Regions from separate parts of the Clostridium estertheticum genome, predicted to be linked through region 1. Evidence: a T-box and tRNA genes for the amino acid it is inferred to sense, from the RefSeq annotation. Region 1 holds a T-box; the other regions hold tRNA genes.
What was found. The T-box of region 1 lies ahead of thrS (threonine--tRNA ligase). A T-box ahead of a tRNA ligase gene usually reads a tRNA of that ligase, here a tRNA-Thr.
Positions count from the first base shown of each region.

Region 1 (4,702 bases):
ACTTTGCTCTGCAATAGGTATAAACTCCGCAGGTGATACTTTTCCAAGCTTTGCGCTATTCCACCTTAAAAGCGCTTCAAACCCTTTTAATTTATTATTTATAATATCTATTTGCGGTTGATAATACATTTCAAACTCATTATTTTCTAGAGCATTCCTTAATCCCTTTTCTATTTCGGCACGTCTTACAATTATAGAACTCATACTTTCATTAAAAAAAGAATACCTTGCTTTACCATTATTTTTAGCACTATACATCGCGGTATCTGCATTTTTCAATAATATATTAGTATCATAGCCATCATTTGGGAAGATTGCAATACCAATACTTGCCGAAGTATATACATGTTTATTATCTATTCTTATCGCACAATTTAGCAAGCTTTGAAGTTTTACACATAATCTGCTTACTTTAGAATAATCTTTAATACTTTTCATTAAAATAAAAAATTCATCTCCACCTACTCTTGAAACAAGATCTCCCTCTGCCATAGTAGCTTTAATCAAATTTGCAACATTTATTAACAATTCATCCCCATAGGTATGCCCTAAAGTATCATTAACTTCTTTAAAATTATCTAAATCAATAAACAATATAGCAAGTTTAATTTGCTTGTACGTACCCTTTGATTTAATAATCTCATTTTCTAATGTGCTAATAAATAATTTTCTATTAGGTGTATCTGTTAATATGTCATAATATTTTAATTTATTAATCTCTTCTTCAAAATTTCTTTGAATAGCTATTCCTAAAATGGAGCCTACAATTTTAATCGCAACACCTCTTGTATCTCTAAGGCACATACTTCTAATCAAAAACCATCTATTGTCTATGCCATTAAAATTAAGTTTTAATCTACACTGATAGTATAAGATTCCGCCATTAATGAGATCAATAAAATCATTTATTACAATTTCCCTATCTTCCTCTAAGACAAGCTTAATTATATTTTCAATAGGATTTGCTACTTCTTTGTCATATCCAGTAATGTTATTAAATCTATTAGATGAGGAAAACATTTTAGTTGTTAAATCAATTTCCCACATAGCATCATTGGTAGAATCTAATGATAATTTGTATCTTTCCTGGCTTTTTTCAATTATTGCTAATTTTTCATGAATTTCATCATATTGCACCCTCAATTTCTCTTTTACTGCTACCGCTCGTCCACAAGTAACATAGAATTTTTTGTACCTTTTTCCGAATTTACAAAACCGCTCTCTACCTTTTTTAGTTAATATATTTGAAAAAATTATATATGTTCTTTTAATAAATTTACTTATTTTGATTTTGGCTGTTTTTTTTACGTTCACTTATACCCCTCCAGTTATCATGTATGAAACAATTGGTTATATCTTTTATACCTTAAAGTCCATTAATAAGTTTACTACTATATCTATCGTGGAATTTATGTTTTTATTAATGGTCTTTTATAATATAACCTTAATTATCGAATGTAAACGTTTATTATATGTATTAAATAATTTTAGCATAAATTACACATATTTAATAAAACAGTAAATTAATTATACCAATATTTTTACATAATGCACATTAAAGTTATTTGAAAACGAATAAAAATTATTATATTATAAGTACCATAAAACTAGAATAAATTACATATTAATCTTTTTACCTATCTTGACATATATACCGCAAGTGATATAATTAATATAAGCAAATAAATCAATACTACGATGAGGAAAGTAAGCCATGGTACATTTACAGAGAAAGAATACATTAGCTGGAAGTATTCTTAAATGAAATTAGCTGAAGACTACCTCTGAGCGGCTTCAACAAAGCCCGGTAATTCCGTTATAATTATTAAGTGGTTTATTATATAAACAATTTGGGTGGAACCGCGGGAAATTATAATCTCGTCCCAATTCTATAATTAGAATTGAGACGGGGTTTTTTTATTTTTCAAAAATATAAGTTTACAAACTTGTTGATAACATTTTTTATTTTTTCATTTCTATATGAAAAAATTTAAACAAGTATATAAAAGAAAGGAGCAATGTACATGATAAATCTTAAACTAAAAGATGGTTCAATAAAATCTTATGAATCTGAAATAACTGTAATTGAAGTTGCTAGGGATATTAGCGAGGGACTTGCAAGAGTTGCTTGTGCCGGCATGGTAGATGGTGAAACTGTAGATTTACGTTATAAACTCACTAAGGACTGCGAACTTAGTATATTAACTTTTGATAGTGAGGAAGGTAAAAAAGCCTTTAGACATACTGCAACTCATATTATGGCTCAAGCAGTTAAAAGATTATTCCCAAATACTAAACTTGCCATAGGACCTGCTATAGATGGCGGTTTCTACTACGATTTTGATAAACAAGACTCTTTTTCTGCTGAAGATATTAAATTAATTGAAGCAGAAATGAAAAAAATTGTTAAAGAAGACCTGCCTATAGAAAGGTTTGAGCTTCCAAGAGCTGAAGCTATAGCTTTTATGGGTCAATTAGATGAGAATTTTAAAGTTCAGTTAATTGAAGACCTACCAATAGATGCCAGCTTATCTTTCTACAGACATGGCGAATTTACAGATCTTTGTGCAGGTCCTCATTTAATGTCTACAAAATATATAAAAGCCTTTAAACTTACTCAAGTTGCAGGTGCTTACTGGAGAGGCAATGAAAAAAACAAAATGCTTAGCCGTATATACGGAACTGCATTTACAAAGAAATCTGATTTAGATGCTCATATAGAGAAAATGGAAGATGCTAAGAAAAGAGATCATAACAAACTTGGACGTGAACTCAAACTCTTTACTACATCAGAAATGATAGGTCAAGGATTACCTCTACTTATGCCTAATGGCGCAAGGGTAATTCAACTATTACAACGTTTTGTTGAAGATGAGGAAGAAAAAAGAGGTTATGTTCTAACTAAAACACCCTTAATGGCTAAAAGCGAATTATATAAAGTATCTGGTCATTGGGATCATTATAAAGATGGAATGTTTGTTCTTGGTGATGAATCCAAGGGTGAAGACGTTATGGCATTACGCCCTATGACATGTCCATTCCAATTTACAGTTTATAATGCAGATCAGAAAAGTTATCGTGACCTTCCAATTAGATATGCAGAAACCTCAACATTATTTAGGAATGAATCCTCAGGTGAAATGCATGGTCTTACAAGAGTACGTCAGTTCACTATTTCAGAGGGTCATTTAGTTGTTAGACCAGATCAATTAGAAGATGAATTTAAAGGTGTTGTAGATTTAATTCACTTTATGCTCAAGACTCTTGGAATTGAAGATGATATTACTTATAGATTCTCAAAATGGGATCCTAATAATAAAGAAAAATATATTGATAACCCAGAGGCTTGGGCACTAACTGAATCTAAGATGAAAGTCATTTTAGATGATCTTAAAATAGACTATAAAACAGCTATTGGTGAAGCTGCTTTCTACGGCCCTAAACTTGATTTACAGATCAAAAATGTTTTTGGTAAAGAAGATACTATAATTACAGTTCAAATTGATTTTCAACTACCAGATAGATTTAACATGACTTATATTGATAAGGATGGAATTAAAAAACTTCCATATGTTATTCATAGGACTTCTATTGGTTGTTACGAAAGAACACTTGCAACGCTTATTGAAAAATATGCTGGCGCTTTCCCAACTTGGCTTGCACCACTTCAAGTTAAAGTATTACCTATTTCTGAGAAATATCATGATTATGCAGAAACAGTAGTAGCAAAACTTAAAAAATCTAAAATTAGAGTAGAAGCTGACTTTAGAGCAGAGAAAATTGGGTATAAAATTCGAGAAGCTCGTAATGAAAGAGTTCCTTTCCTACTAATAGTTGGAGAGAAAGAAGCAGAACTAAACGAAGTTTCTGTTAGAAGTCGTAAAAATGCTGATGAGGGTGCAATCGCACTAGACTCATTTATTACAAGAATTAAAGACGAAATCGATACTAAATTATTATAGTAGGTAAATTATTATAACAAAATAAGGCAGTACAAGATAAAATCTTGTGCTGCCTTATTAATAAATTGTTATAATAGAAAACTTCTCCAGTGTGACTTGCAATATGAGCTTGAAACGTGAAATTTCATTAAGACATTCTAATCTTTTACGAATATAAAATTCTAAATGGAATTCCAATGTTACTGCACTTCTTATTGCAACTCAATCTGGAGAAAATTATACTATGATATATCTAGTGGGCTAGCGAATATATCCTGCCCATAATGAAAGAGGCCAGTACAAGATATAATCTTGTACTGGCTCTCTTTCATTACAAAAATCTATTTTTGAATTTTGAAAGAACTTTTTAAAGACACTATTCTATTAAACACTAATTTTTCTGCTGTTGTGTATTTATTATCCACATTAAAATATCCATGTCTAAAGAATTGGAATTTGTCATTTGGTTTTGAATCTTTCATATTTGGTTCTATAAATCCTTGTAAAATTTCTATAGAATTTGGATTTATTTGATCTAAGAATGTTTTTCCGTCTTCTTGCTCATCATCTAAAATTAAGGGTTCATATAATCTAAATTCTGCTGGAAGTGCATTTATTGCATCTACCCAGTGGATTGTTCCTTTAACTTTTCTTCCTGTAAATCCACTACCACTCTTAGTCTCCACATCATAAGTACAATGTAGTTCGGATACATTTCCCTCTGCATCCTTAACCATTTCATTGCACTTAATAAAATATGC
Region 1 is NZ_CP015756.1:4,464,424-4,469,125, forward strand. Features, by position in the region: gene A7L45_RS20685 (putative bifunctional diguanylate cyclase/phosphodiesterase) at 1-1,314, opposite strand, end outside; T-box leader at 1,687-1,889, shown strand; gene thrS (threonine--tRNA ligase) at 2,025-3,962, shown strand; gene A7L45_RS20695 (glutamine--tRNA ligase/YqeY domain fusion protein) at 4,283-4,702, opposite strand, start outside.

Region 2 (4,702 bases), 260 kb from region 1:
GATAGATTGCGTAGGATTCATTTGAACAAACCATAGTAATTCTTAATTTATTTTATTTGCAGATGCGTGAAGAAAATCGCATGTTTGAGCGAAAGCGAGTTTGTGATTTTTAGCAGATGTAAATAATATAAATTTTAGAGTTACATGGTGAAGTGAAAGAAATCTGAGCAATCTATCCTTTTCATTAGTAATATATAAGAAAATCTATTTGGAAGCATTTCTTCCTGCAACAGCACCAGAACTCCATGCCCATTGAAGGTTAAAACCACCACAATCTCCATCAACATCTAATATTTCACCTGCAAAAAACAGGCCCTTTATAATATTAGATTCTAGAGTTTGAGGGTTAATTTCTTTTGTATTAATACCTCCTGCAGTAACTTGAGCATTTGAAAAAGAATTAGTGCCTGATACTTCAAATTGCCAATGTTTAAGCAAATCATAAATGGCTTCTTTTTCTATTAGCGCTAATTTGCAGCAAGCTTTATGCATATCTTCTATTTTGGCTTCTTTTAAAATTATTGGAATAAGTTTCTTGTGAATTATGCCAATAAATGAATCACAAAGGTCGCGACTTTCAAATAATGACCAATGTTTGTTTAAAAATTTTGGTAGATCTTCACGGCTAATATTTGGTAACATGTCAATTTTTAAAGAAACTTTATTACTTTTAGATAAGCCATAAGCTGCAGTCCTGCTAAGTTGAAGTATTGGAGGGCCAGAAATGCCATAGTCCGTAAAGAGTATTTCTCCAAATTCCTTTTGAATACATAAACCATTTATAAATATTTCTCCATAGCCATCAAATTTCACTCCAGATAAAGCTTTTAACCTGCTATAGTTTAATTTAAGCTGTACGAGGGCAGGTACTTGAGGAAGTACATCGTGGCCTAATTGCCTTGCTAATGTATATCCAGAGCCGTCAGAACCTGTTTTAGGGGCACATTTGCCACCAGCAGCAAGAATCAACCTGTCACATTCATATATACTATTATCTGAGCAATAAATTTTAAAACCCTTCTTAGTTTTAGTGATTTCCTTAGCTTTAGTATTTGTATAGACCGGTATGTTTTTTTCGTCTAGGGAAAATCTTAATATATCAAGAACTGAGGAGGCCTGCATAGACATAGGGAACATTTTACCTCCATCTACGGTTACCAAAGGTATGCCCAAAGAAGCGAAAAAATCTATAGTATCTGCTGCAGAAAAAGAATTTAGAGTATCTGCAAAGAAACCAGGATTATCACTGTGGTATCTATCATTATTTATATTGTCATTACTAATATTACATCTACCATTACCAGTAGTTAATATTTTTTTGCCAATTCTATCGCTTCCTTCGATTATCGCTACATCTATACCAGAATCTTTAGCTATAAGAGCAGCTGTTAGACCGGAAGCGCCTCCGCCAACTATTATAAGAGTATGTTTCAAGAAAATCTCTCCCTTCGAGAAAAAATTATGTTTATAATATAAATTGTTTAATTATAATTTTACCCTAAAATGAGTAAGATGAACATGGATTTTATATAAAATCATAAAGTATGTCTAGAATTTAGTAATATATTAAAAAAAATTTAAAATTTATTTAAAGCTTAAACCGTTGAATTTACTAGATTTATATACTATATTAAAAAAAAAGAATGAAAAAAGCAAGAAAATATGTTGACACATTAAGAAAAATTAGGTATTATAGTTTATGTCGGGTTGCGAGACCCAACTACATAATCAATAAAGTGACAACGACTATGGCTCCTTGGTCAAGCGGTTAAGACACCACCCTTTCACGGTGGTAACAGGGGTTCAATTCCCCTAGGAGTCACCACCAAAACATATATGGGAGCATAGCTCAGCTGGGAGAGCATCTGCCTTACAAGCAGAGGGTCACAGGTTCGAACCCTGTTGTTCCCACCATATATGGCTCAGTAGCTCAGTTGGTTAGAGTGCTGCCCTGTCACGGCAGAGGTCGAGGGTCCGAGTCCCTTCTGAGTCGCCATTTTTATTAGCTAGCATGGCTCAACGGTAGAGCAGCTGACTTGTAATCAGCAGGTTGTAGGTTCAATTCCTATTGCTAGCTCCATTTAAAATTTAATAAGGCTCCTTGGTCAAGCGGTTAAGACACCACCCTTTCACGGTGGTAACAGGGGTTCAATTCCCCTAGGAGTCACCACCAAAACATATATGGGAGCATAGCTCAGCTGGGAGAGCATCTGCCTTACAAGCAGAGGGTCACAGGTTCGAACCCTGTTGTTCCCACCATATATGGCTCAGTAGCTCAGTTGGTTAGAGTGCTGCCCTGTCACGGCAGAGGTCGAGGGTCCGAGTCCCTTCTGAGTCGCCATATTTTTGCTAGCATGGCTCAACGGTAGAGCAGCTGACTTGTAATCAGCAGGTTGTAGGTTCAATTCCTATTGCTAGCTCCAAAAAAGTTCTAAACTAATGTTTAGAACTTTTTTTAATTTACTGAAAAATCATTAGATTTTATCGGTATTTCATAAAAGCGCATAATAATAGAAAGTACATATTACTACAAATGCATTTGCAGTAATATGTACTTTCTATTAATGATTATATTTTAATATTATTTTAGTTTACTCAAGTTTTCCTTTATTCTTATATCATCTCCAAAGAATTTGCAAGCAGTAAAGTTGCCAAATAATCTAGAAGTTATTCTTTCTGCATAAGTTTTAAGTAAACTTTCAAGAGATAAATTGGTGGATACTACCATTTTCTTTTGTTTTAATAACTTAGTATTAAGCAAGTTAAACAGTTCAGCTTTATTAAAATCTGAAAGCTGCTCGGTACCTAAATCATCGATAATAAGTAAGTCACAATCTATTAGTAATTCTTCTAAAGCACTATTGTTATTAAATCTAATATCTTTTAAAGCCCTTATTAATTCCTCAGCCGTCCTATATACTACAAAGGAACCTTTATCAATTAATTCCTTTGTAATACAATGAGATAAAAATGTTTTTCCTGTTCCAGAACTCCCGTAAAATAATAAATTTTCATCAGTAGTGTCGAAGTTTTTCAAAAAGCTCATAGATATAGATAAAATCTTTTCCATGTTCTTTTTTGGAGATATTGATTCAAGTTCACTTTTCCTAGAAGGATAATAATCCAATTTAAAGTTATCAAAATTATGAGTTTTTAGCATGCTTTTTAATTCAGATCCAGTATAATAAACATCTACTACTTTTTGTTTAAAGCAAGAGCATTTAGTGTTTCCAATAAACCCGGTATCGCGGCATTTATTACATCTATAATGTAAATTAAGGTACTCCATGTTAAAACCATTAGAGACTAATAGTTCAGATTTTTTTACCCTTAGGTCCATTATTTTTTCTTTTAAGTCATGTAAATGGCTTTCTCTATTATCAGTGTTCTTCAAGGCACTAATAGATAGTTCTATACATAATTTACCTATCTTTTTATCTAATCCAATAATTTCAGGATGGGTTTCTTCTATATGAATTTTTCGTTTCCTAAAGTCAGACTCTTCTTCTTGTCTTATTTGATCATATATACTTAATATCTTGGTTTGATAACCTTTAATCATTTTTATCCCATCCTAGTAATTTTTTTTCTAGTTCATCAAAGTCGTAAGCTCTCTGTTCATAATCATTAAAGCTGCCTTTAGCAGGTTTACCACCAGCAGTATTACGTTTGTTAGTAAGTGCATGTTTTTTATCTTTCTTTTCTATGTCCTGAAGCGAGTTTATGCCGTCTTTAAACCAACTGTTTAGAATCCCATCAATATATTTAAAATCAGCTCTGTTAAGTCTATCAAAACAAATATCGCAAGCTTTAAATATAATTTCGAGAGAAAATTTATAAACATTTATCCATTTATCTAGTATTTGTTCTTGAGGTTTCATTATTTCGGGAGCTTTAATCCCTAGGTAATTTAATATTTTTCTAATATTTATCCATTTATCTTCATGTTTCTTTATATAAGATTGGGCATCTTCAATATTTTTAATATCTGCATCATGCCATGCAATGGCAATGGTTTCAATATACCTATAATCAACTTTACCTTTTGATACGCAGTATTGAATTAATAGAAGTATTAATTCTGGGGGAAAATTATAATCTTTTTGCCAGCTTAGATACATTGTCATTTCTTTTGGTGATAATGGTTTGGCTAATAGTTTTTCAATATCCTGTAGCATGCCTTTTATTGAGGAGTTGGTTAATTCCTCGAGTAGATTTATACCTTGTATATTCTCATTTGGAACATCTAAAAGGTCTAAAAATTCAATATTAAAATTACCCATATTATCAATTGGAGTCATTTTAATTATGGTTTCATCATTCCAGAAGTTCCAAGCATTAACAACATCCGTTTCTAGAAGTCCAAGAGTATTTGCTATTACAGAAGATGTAGCACCTATTTCTCCAGATGTACAATACTTTAGTCCGAGAAGATAAACTTTAACAAATTCACCTCTAGCTCTAGGCATAAACTTATCTATAAAAATATTACTCACAGGAGTATATTTATAATTTTCATTTTTAAACATGAAAGTGCTCATAAAGTCACTACCTTCCTTTTTATATTTTAGAATTAGTATTTCAACATCTAAAATTAAGTTTATCTATATGATGTAGATAATAAATTATATAGTATTTTTTAATCTATAAAAATTTTATTATTCAACCTATAGTATACCATATAGTTAAAAATATAAATAAA
Region 2 is NZ_CP015756.1:4,721,740-4,726,441, reverse strand. Features, by position in the region: gene A7L45_RS22100 (BaiN/RdsA family NAD(P)/FAD-dependent oxidoreductase) at 205-1,434, opposite strand; tRNA gene A7L45_RS22095 (tRNA-Glu) at 1,751-1,825, shown strand; tRNA gene A7L45_RS22090 (tRNA-Val) at 1,839-1,914, shown strand; tRNA gene A7L45_RS22085 (tRNA-Asp) at 1,920-1,996, shown strand; tRNA gene A7L45_RS22080 (tRNA-Thr) at 2,006-2,080, shown strand; tRNA gene A7L45_RS22075 (tRNA-Glu) at 2,096-2,170, shown strand; tRNA gene A7L45_RS22070 (tRNA-Val) at 2,184-2,259, shown strand; tRNA gene A7L45_RS22065 (tRNA-Asp) at 2,265-2,341, shown strand; tRNA gene A7L45_RS22060 (tRNA-Thr) at 2,349-2,423, shown strand; gene A7L45_RS22055 (ATP-binding protein) at 2,582-3,562, opposite strand; gene A7L45_RS22050 (DnaD domain protein) at 3,555-4,541, opposite strand.
Region 2: it encodes a tRNA-Thr, which carries the amino acid that the T-box ahead of thrS (threonine--tRNA ligase) is inferred to sense. The anticodon was not compared.

Region 3 (4,702 bases), 560 kb from region 1:
TCTTAAGTTTTATCAAAATTCTAATTAATAATCCATAAATTGCATAATAAATATGGTTTTATAATTGTTTTACTTTAAAATTAATAATTATATACGCAAAAGAAGGATAACAATTATTAATTGTCATCCTTTTTTACTTATATTATAAATATTTTTTTATTTCATCAACCTTATTTAATTTTTCCCAACTTAAATCCAAATCATTTCTTCCAAAATGTCCATAAGCTGCTACTTGTTTATAAATAGGTTTTCTAAGATCTAATTCTCTTATAATAACAGCTGGTCTTAAATCAAATACTTTTTCGATTATTGCAACTATTTTATCGTCAGAAATTTTTCCTGTTCCAAAAGTTTCTGCTTCTATAGATACTGGCTTGGCTACACCTATAGCATAAGCTAACTGAATTTCTAATTTATCTGAAACCCCTGCAGCTACTAAATTTTTAGCAACCCATCTTGCAGCATATGCAGCTGATCTATCAACTTTCGTTGGATCTTTTCCTGAGAAACATCCACCGCCATGTCTACCAGATCCTCCATAAGTATCAACTATTATTTTTCTTCCTGTTAAACCAGAATCACCTTGTGGTCCTCCGATAACAAATCTACCTGTAGGATTTATATAATATTTCGTATTTTCATCTAATAATTCACTTGGAACTATTGGCTTTATTACGTTTTCTATTAAATCTTTTTCAATTTGATCATGAGTTGCTTCTACTCCATGTTGAGTTGAAATAACAATAGTATCTATTCTAACTGGTTTATTGTCTTCATACTCTACAGTAACTTGAGTTTTTCCATCTGGTCTCAAGTATTTTAATGTACCATCTTTCCTTACTTCACTTAATCTTCTTGCTAATCTATGTGCCATAGAAATTGGAAGAGGCATATACTCTGGTGTCTCATTAGTGGCAAACCCAAACATCATACCTTGATCTCCAGCGCCTATTGAATCAACTTTCGATGTACGGCCTTCCTTAGACTCTAAGTCTTCATCAACACCCATAGCTATATCTGATGATTGTTCATTAATAGATGTAATTACTGCGCATGTACTAGCATCGAAACCATATTTCGCTCTAGTGTATCCTATACCTTCAATAGTATTTCTAACAACTTTAGGAACATCTACATAACAATTAGTTGTTATCTCTCCCATAACCAATACCATTCCAGTAGTAACTGCAGTTTCACAAGCAACTCTAGCGTAAGGATCTTGTTCTAATATAGCATCAAGTACAGCATCTGAAATTTGGTCACAAATTTTATCTGGATGTCCTTCTGTAACTGATTCTGATGTGAATAATCTTTTCATATTAATTCTCCTTTCTAATGCTAAATAATAATTTTTTATAAAAATAAAACCCCTTCCAAAAATAAGAAGAGGTGTTTTATCCATCTCCCTTATCTTGCAGATTATAACTGCAGGAATTGGCACCATGGTGCATAGCACCGGTTGCCGGGTTTCATAGGGCCTTTTTCCCTCCACCTCTCTTGATAAGAGTTATCAATATTAAGTTTTCATTATACTACCACATGCAATCAGCAGTGTCAACATATCAATTCTTTTAGATTAAATAAGTAAAAAAAGACATCTATTGATGTCTTTTGGTGGAGGAGGATGGATTCGAACCATCGAAACATTACGTAACAGATTTACAGTCTGCCCCCTTTGGCCACTCGGGAACTCCTCCATATGTGGAGCTAGCAATAGGAATTGAACCTACAACCTGCTGATTACAAGTCAGCTGCTCTACCGTTGAGCCATGCTAGCATATACTTATTCGATTATAAAAAAATTGTTATGGTGGGAACAACAGGGTTCGAACCTGTGACCCTCTGCTTGTAAGGCAGATGCTCTCCCAGCTGAGCTATGCTCCCAGAATTAAATAAACACGATAAATGGTGGAGGAGGATGGATTCGAACCATCGAAACATTACGTAACAGATTTACAGTCTGCCCCCTTTGGCCACTCGGGAACTCCTCCATATGTGAAGCTGGCAATAGGAATTGAACCTACAACCTGCTGATTACAAGTCAGCTGCTCTACCGTTGAGCCATGCCAGCACATTATTAATATATCGTTTTGCCGTGTCGACAAGGATTATTATACAACTTAAAAAAATAAATTACAAATTTATTTTCCTTAAATAAACGACTTCTTCTCTACATTACTATATCATTCTCATATTTACTCAGTATTAAACGCTAATACAACTTTTTATTATTCAAGAGTTTTTTTATATAACCTACCTAAATATAGTTAATTCAGTTCTTCTGCCAAGTTCATATCTATAAACCTTCCAGCAACTTTCCGAACTTTGTCATATTCTTTTTCCGATAAATCTTTTTTCAATAATTTAAGTGCTTTAAGAACCCCTCCCTCAACATCTTTAGCATATAAATATTCCTTCACTTTCTTATACTCCTCTTTATCTAACTTCATACTTACATACAATAACTTGATTTTATCAGAAGTAGTTAAATTTTCTTCTATTTTTGATGCGGATACTTTAAAAACTGCTTTTTCATTTTTTTCTATATACTTATAATAATTTTCTAGACTATCCTTCTCCTCCTCATTTTTTTTAGTATCTAGATCTGATGAAATTACATTTGAGCTACTACCGCTCACCTTTTCTTCTTCTTTTTTATAATTACTACTCAATTTTTTATCCTGCATATTATCCCTTATAAGCACTTTAACCCCATCATTATTAGTTGTTCTTGAATTAGAATGTTTTGTATACTCAGCCACCTCAGGTTTATGCAAATTATTAACATAGTAATGATATGAAACCATGCTAATCACACTTACTAAAGTTGAGAATATAATAATGAATAACGAATTAATTCTTTTCATAAAATATCACCCCAAATAATTATTATATATAGATTATTTGCCAATTAATGATTTTTTTATTCTTTATAATAATAATGCTGGGAGTTTATTCATATAAATGATTCATAGGAAAATAAATAAGAATTGTTTTTCAAAGGCAGAAATGCAAGGAGGTATATTTCTTGAGCAAAGCTAAAACCCATTATAAAGACCCTTTAGCATACTATACAATTTCTAATTTTCTAAAAGACTATATTGACAAAAACACTCTAGTCGTTTGCATAGGTACCGATAGATGTATAGGTGATTGCCTTGGACCTTTGGTTGGTACCTTTTTAAAGAATAGTTCCTTTCCATTACCCGTTTATGGCACTATAGATAATCCAATTCATGCCTTAAACATAGATAGTAAGTTATCTGAAATAAACGCTAAACATCCAAACTGCACTATCATAGGTGTTGATGCTTGTCTCGGCGATATTGCAAATATTGGTGAAATCCAAGCTAGGAATTATCCAATCCATCCTGGTAAAGGCGTAGGTAAAAACCTTCCTAAAGTAGGCAATATCTCATTAGTTGGTATAGTAGATTCAAGTAATGATAGTGAATTATTCACTAATAGAAACATAAGACTTAGTTTAGTAATGGAAATTGCTAATGTTTTAAGTAGATCCCTTATACATTCATATTATTTATACTCACTTACCACTGATCAAAACAATTTAATTCCTATTAACATGCTCTAATTACTTTATCTATAATAATTAATAATGTTTTAATTTTTTTAAAATATATAAAAATAAGCAATACAATTATTAGAATAATTGTATTGCTTATTTTTATAGCTTGTTTACACTTTTTACTTTGATAAATAATTGTTATATCCACCAAATGAATTACCTAATTTATCCACGTAATCCAATACTTTACCTGTTCCGAGTGCTACACATGATATCGGGTCCTCAGCCAAATATACTGGAACCTTAGTAACCTCTTGTATTAATTTGTCGAGTCCCTTTAACAATGAACCTCCACCAGTCATAATTATACCTTTATCAGCTATATCCGCCGATAACTCAGGCGGTGTTTTTTCTAACACTGAATGTGCACATCCCGCTATTTGCGATACTGCCTCTTTTAAAGCTTCTCTCATTTCCTCGGATGTTACTGCCAGATTTTTCGGAAGACCTGTAACTAAGTCCCTTCCTCTTATCTCCATGCTTTCCTCTTCATCTTGTCTATAAGCACAACCTATGTTGATTTTTAAATCCTCTGCAGTTCTCTCTCCAATCATTAATTTATGCTTTTTCCTAATATATTTTATGATATTTTCATCAAACCTGTCTCCAGCTACTTTAATAGATTCACGTACGACCATGCCTCCTAAAGAAATAACCGCAATATCGGTAGTACCTCCACCAATATCAATAACCATATTACCACTTGCTTTACTAATGTCGAGTCCAGCTCCTATCGCTGCCGCTAAAGGTTCCTCTATAAGTTGAACTTTTTTAGCTCCTGCATTTCTAGCTGCATCTTCGACTGCTCTTCTTTCCACTTCAGTTGACTCACAAGGGACGCAAATCACAACCCTTGGAGCGGATAATCTTCTTTTACCACAAGCCTTCTTTATAAAGTGTTTTAACATTTTTTCAGTTATATCATAATCTGAAATAACACCGTCCCTCATAGGACGTATTGCCACAATATTTCCCGGCGTTCTTCCTATCATTTGCCTAGCTTCTTCTCCAACTGCTAATACCCTATTATTACTTCTATCTATGGCAACAACAGAAGGTTCTTTTAAAATAACGCCTTTTCCTTTGATATATACAAGTACTGTTGCTGTTCCTAAA
Region 3 is NZ_CP015756.1:262,292-266,993, reverse strand. Features, by position in the region: gene metK (methionine adenosyltransferase) at 143-1,318, opposite strand; SAM riboswitch class I at 1,405-1,507, opposite strand; tRNA gene A7L45_RS01285 (tRNA-Tyr) at 1,613-1,697, opposite strand; tRNA gene A7L45_RS01280 (tRNA-Thr) at 1,703-1,777, opposite strand; tRNA gene A7L45_RS01275 (tRNA-Val) at 1,809-1,884, opposite strand; tRNA gene A7L45_RS01270 (tRNA-Tyr) at 1,907-1,991, opposite strand; tRNA gene A7L45_RS01265 (tRNA-Thr) at 2,000-2,071, opposite strand; gene A7L45_RS01260 (hypothetical protein) at 2,268-2,867, opposite strand; gene yyaC (spore protease YyaC) at 3,029-3,592, shown strand; gene mreB (rod shape-determining protein) at 3,706-4,702, opposite strand, start outside.
Region 3: it encodes a tRNA-Thr, which carries the amino acid that the T-box ahead of thrS (threonine--tRNA ligase) is inferred to sense. The anticodon was not compared.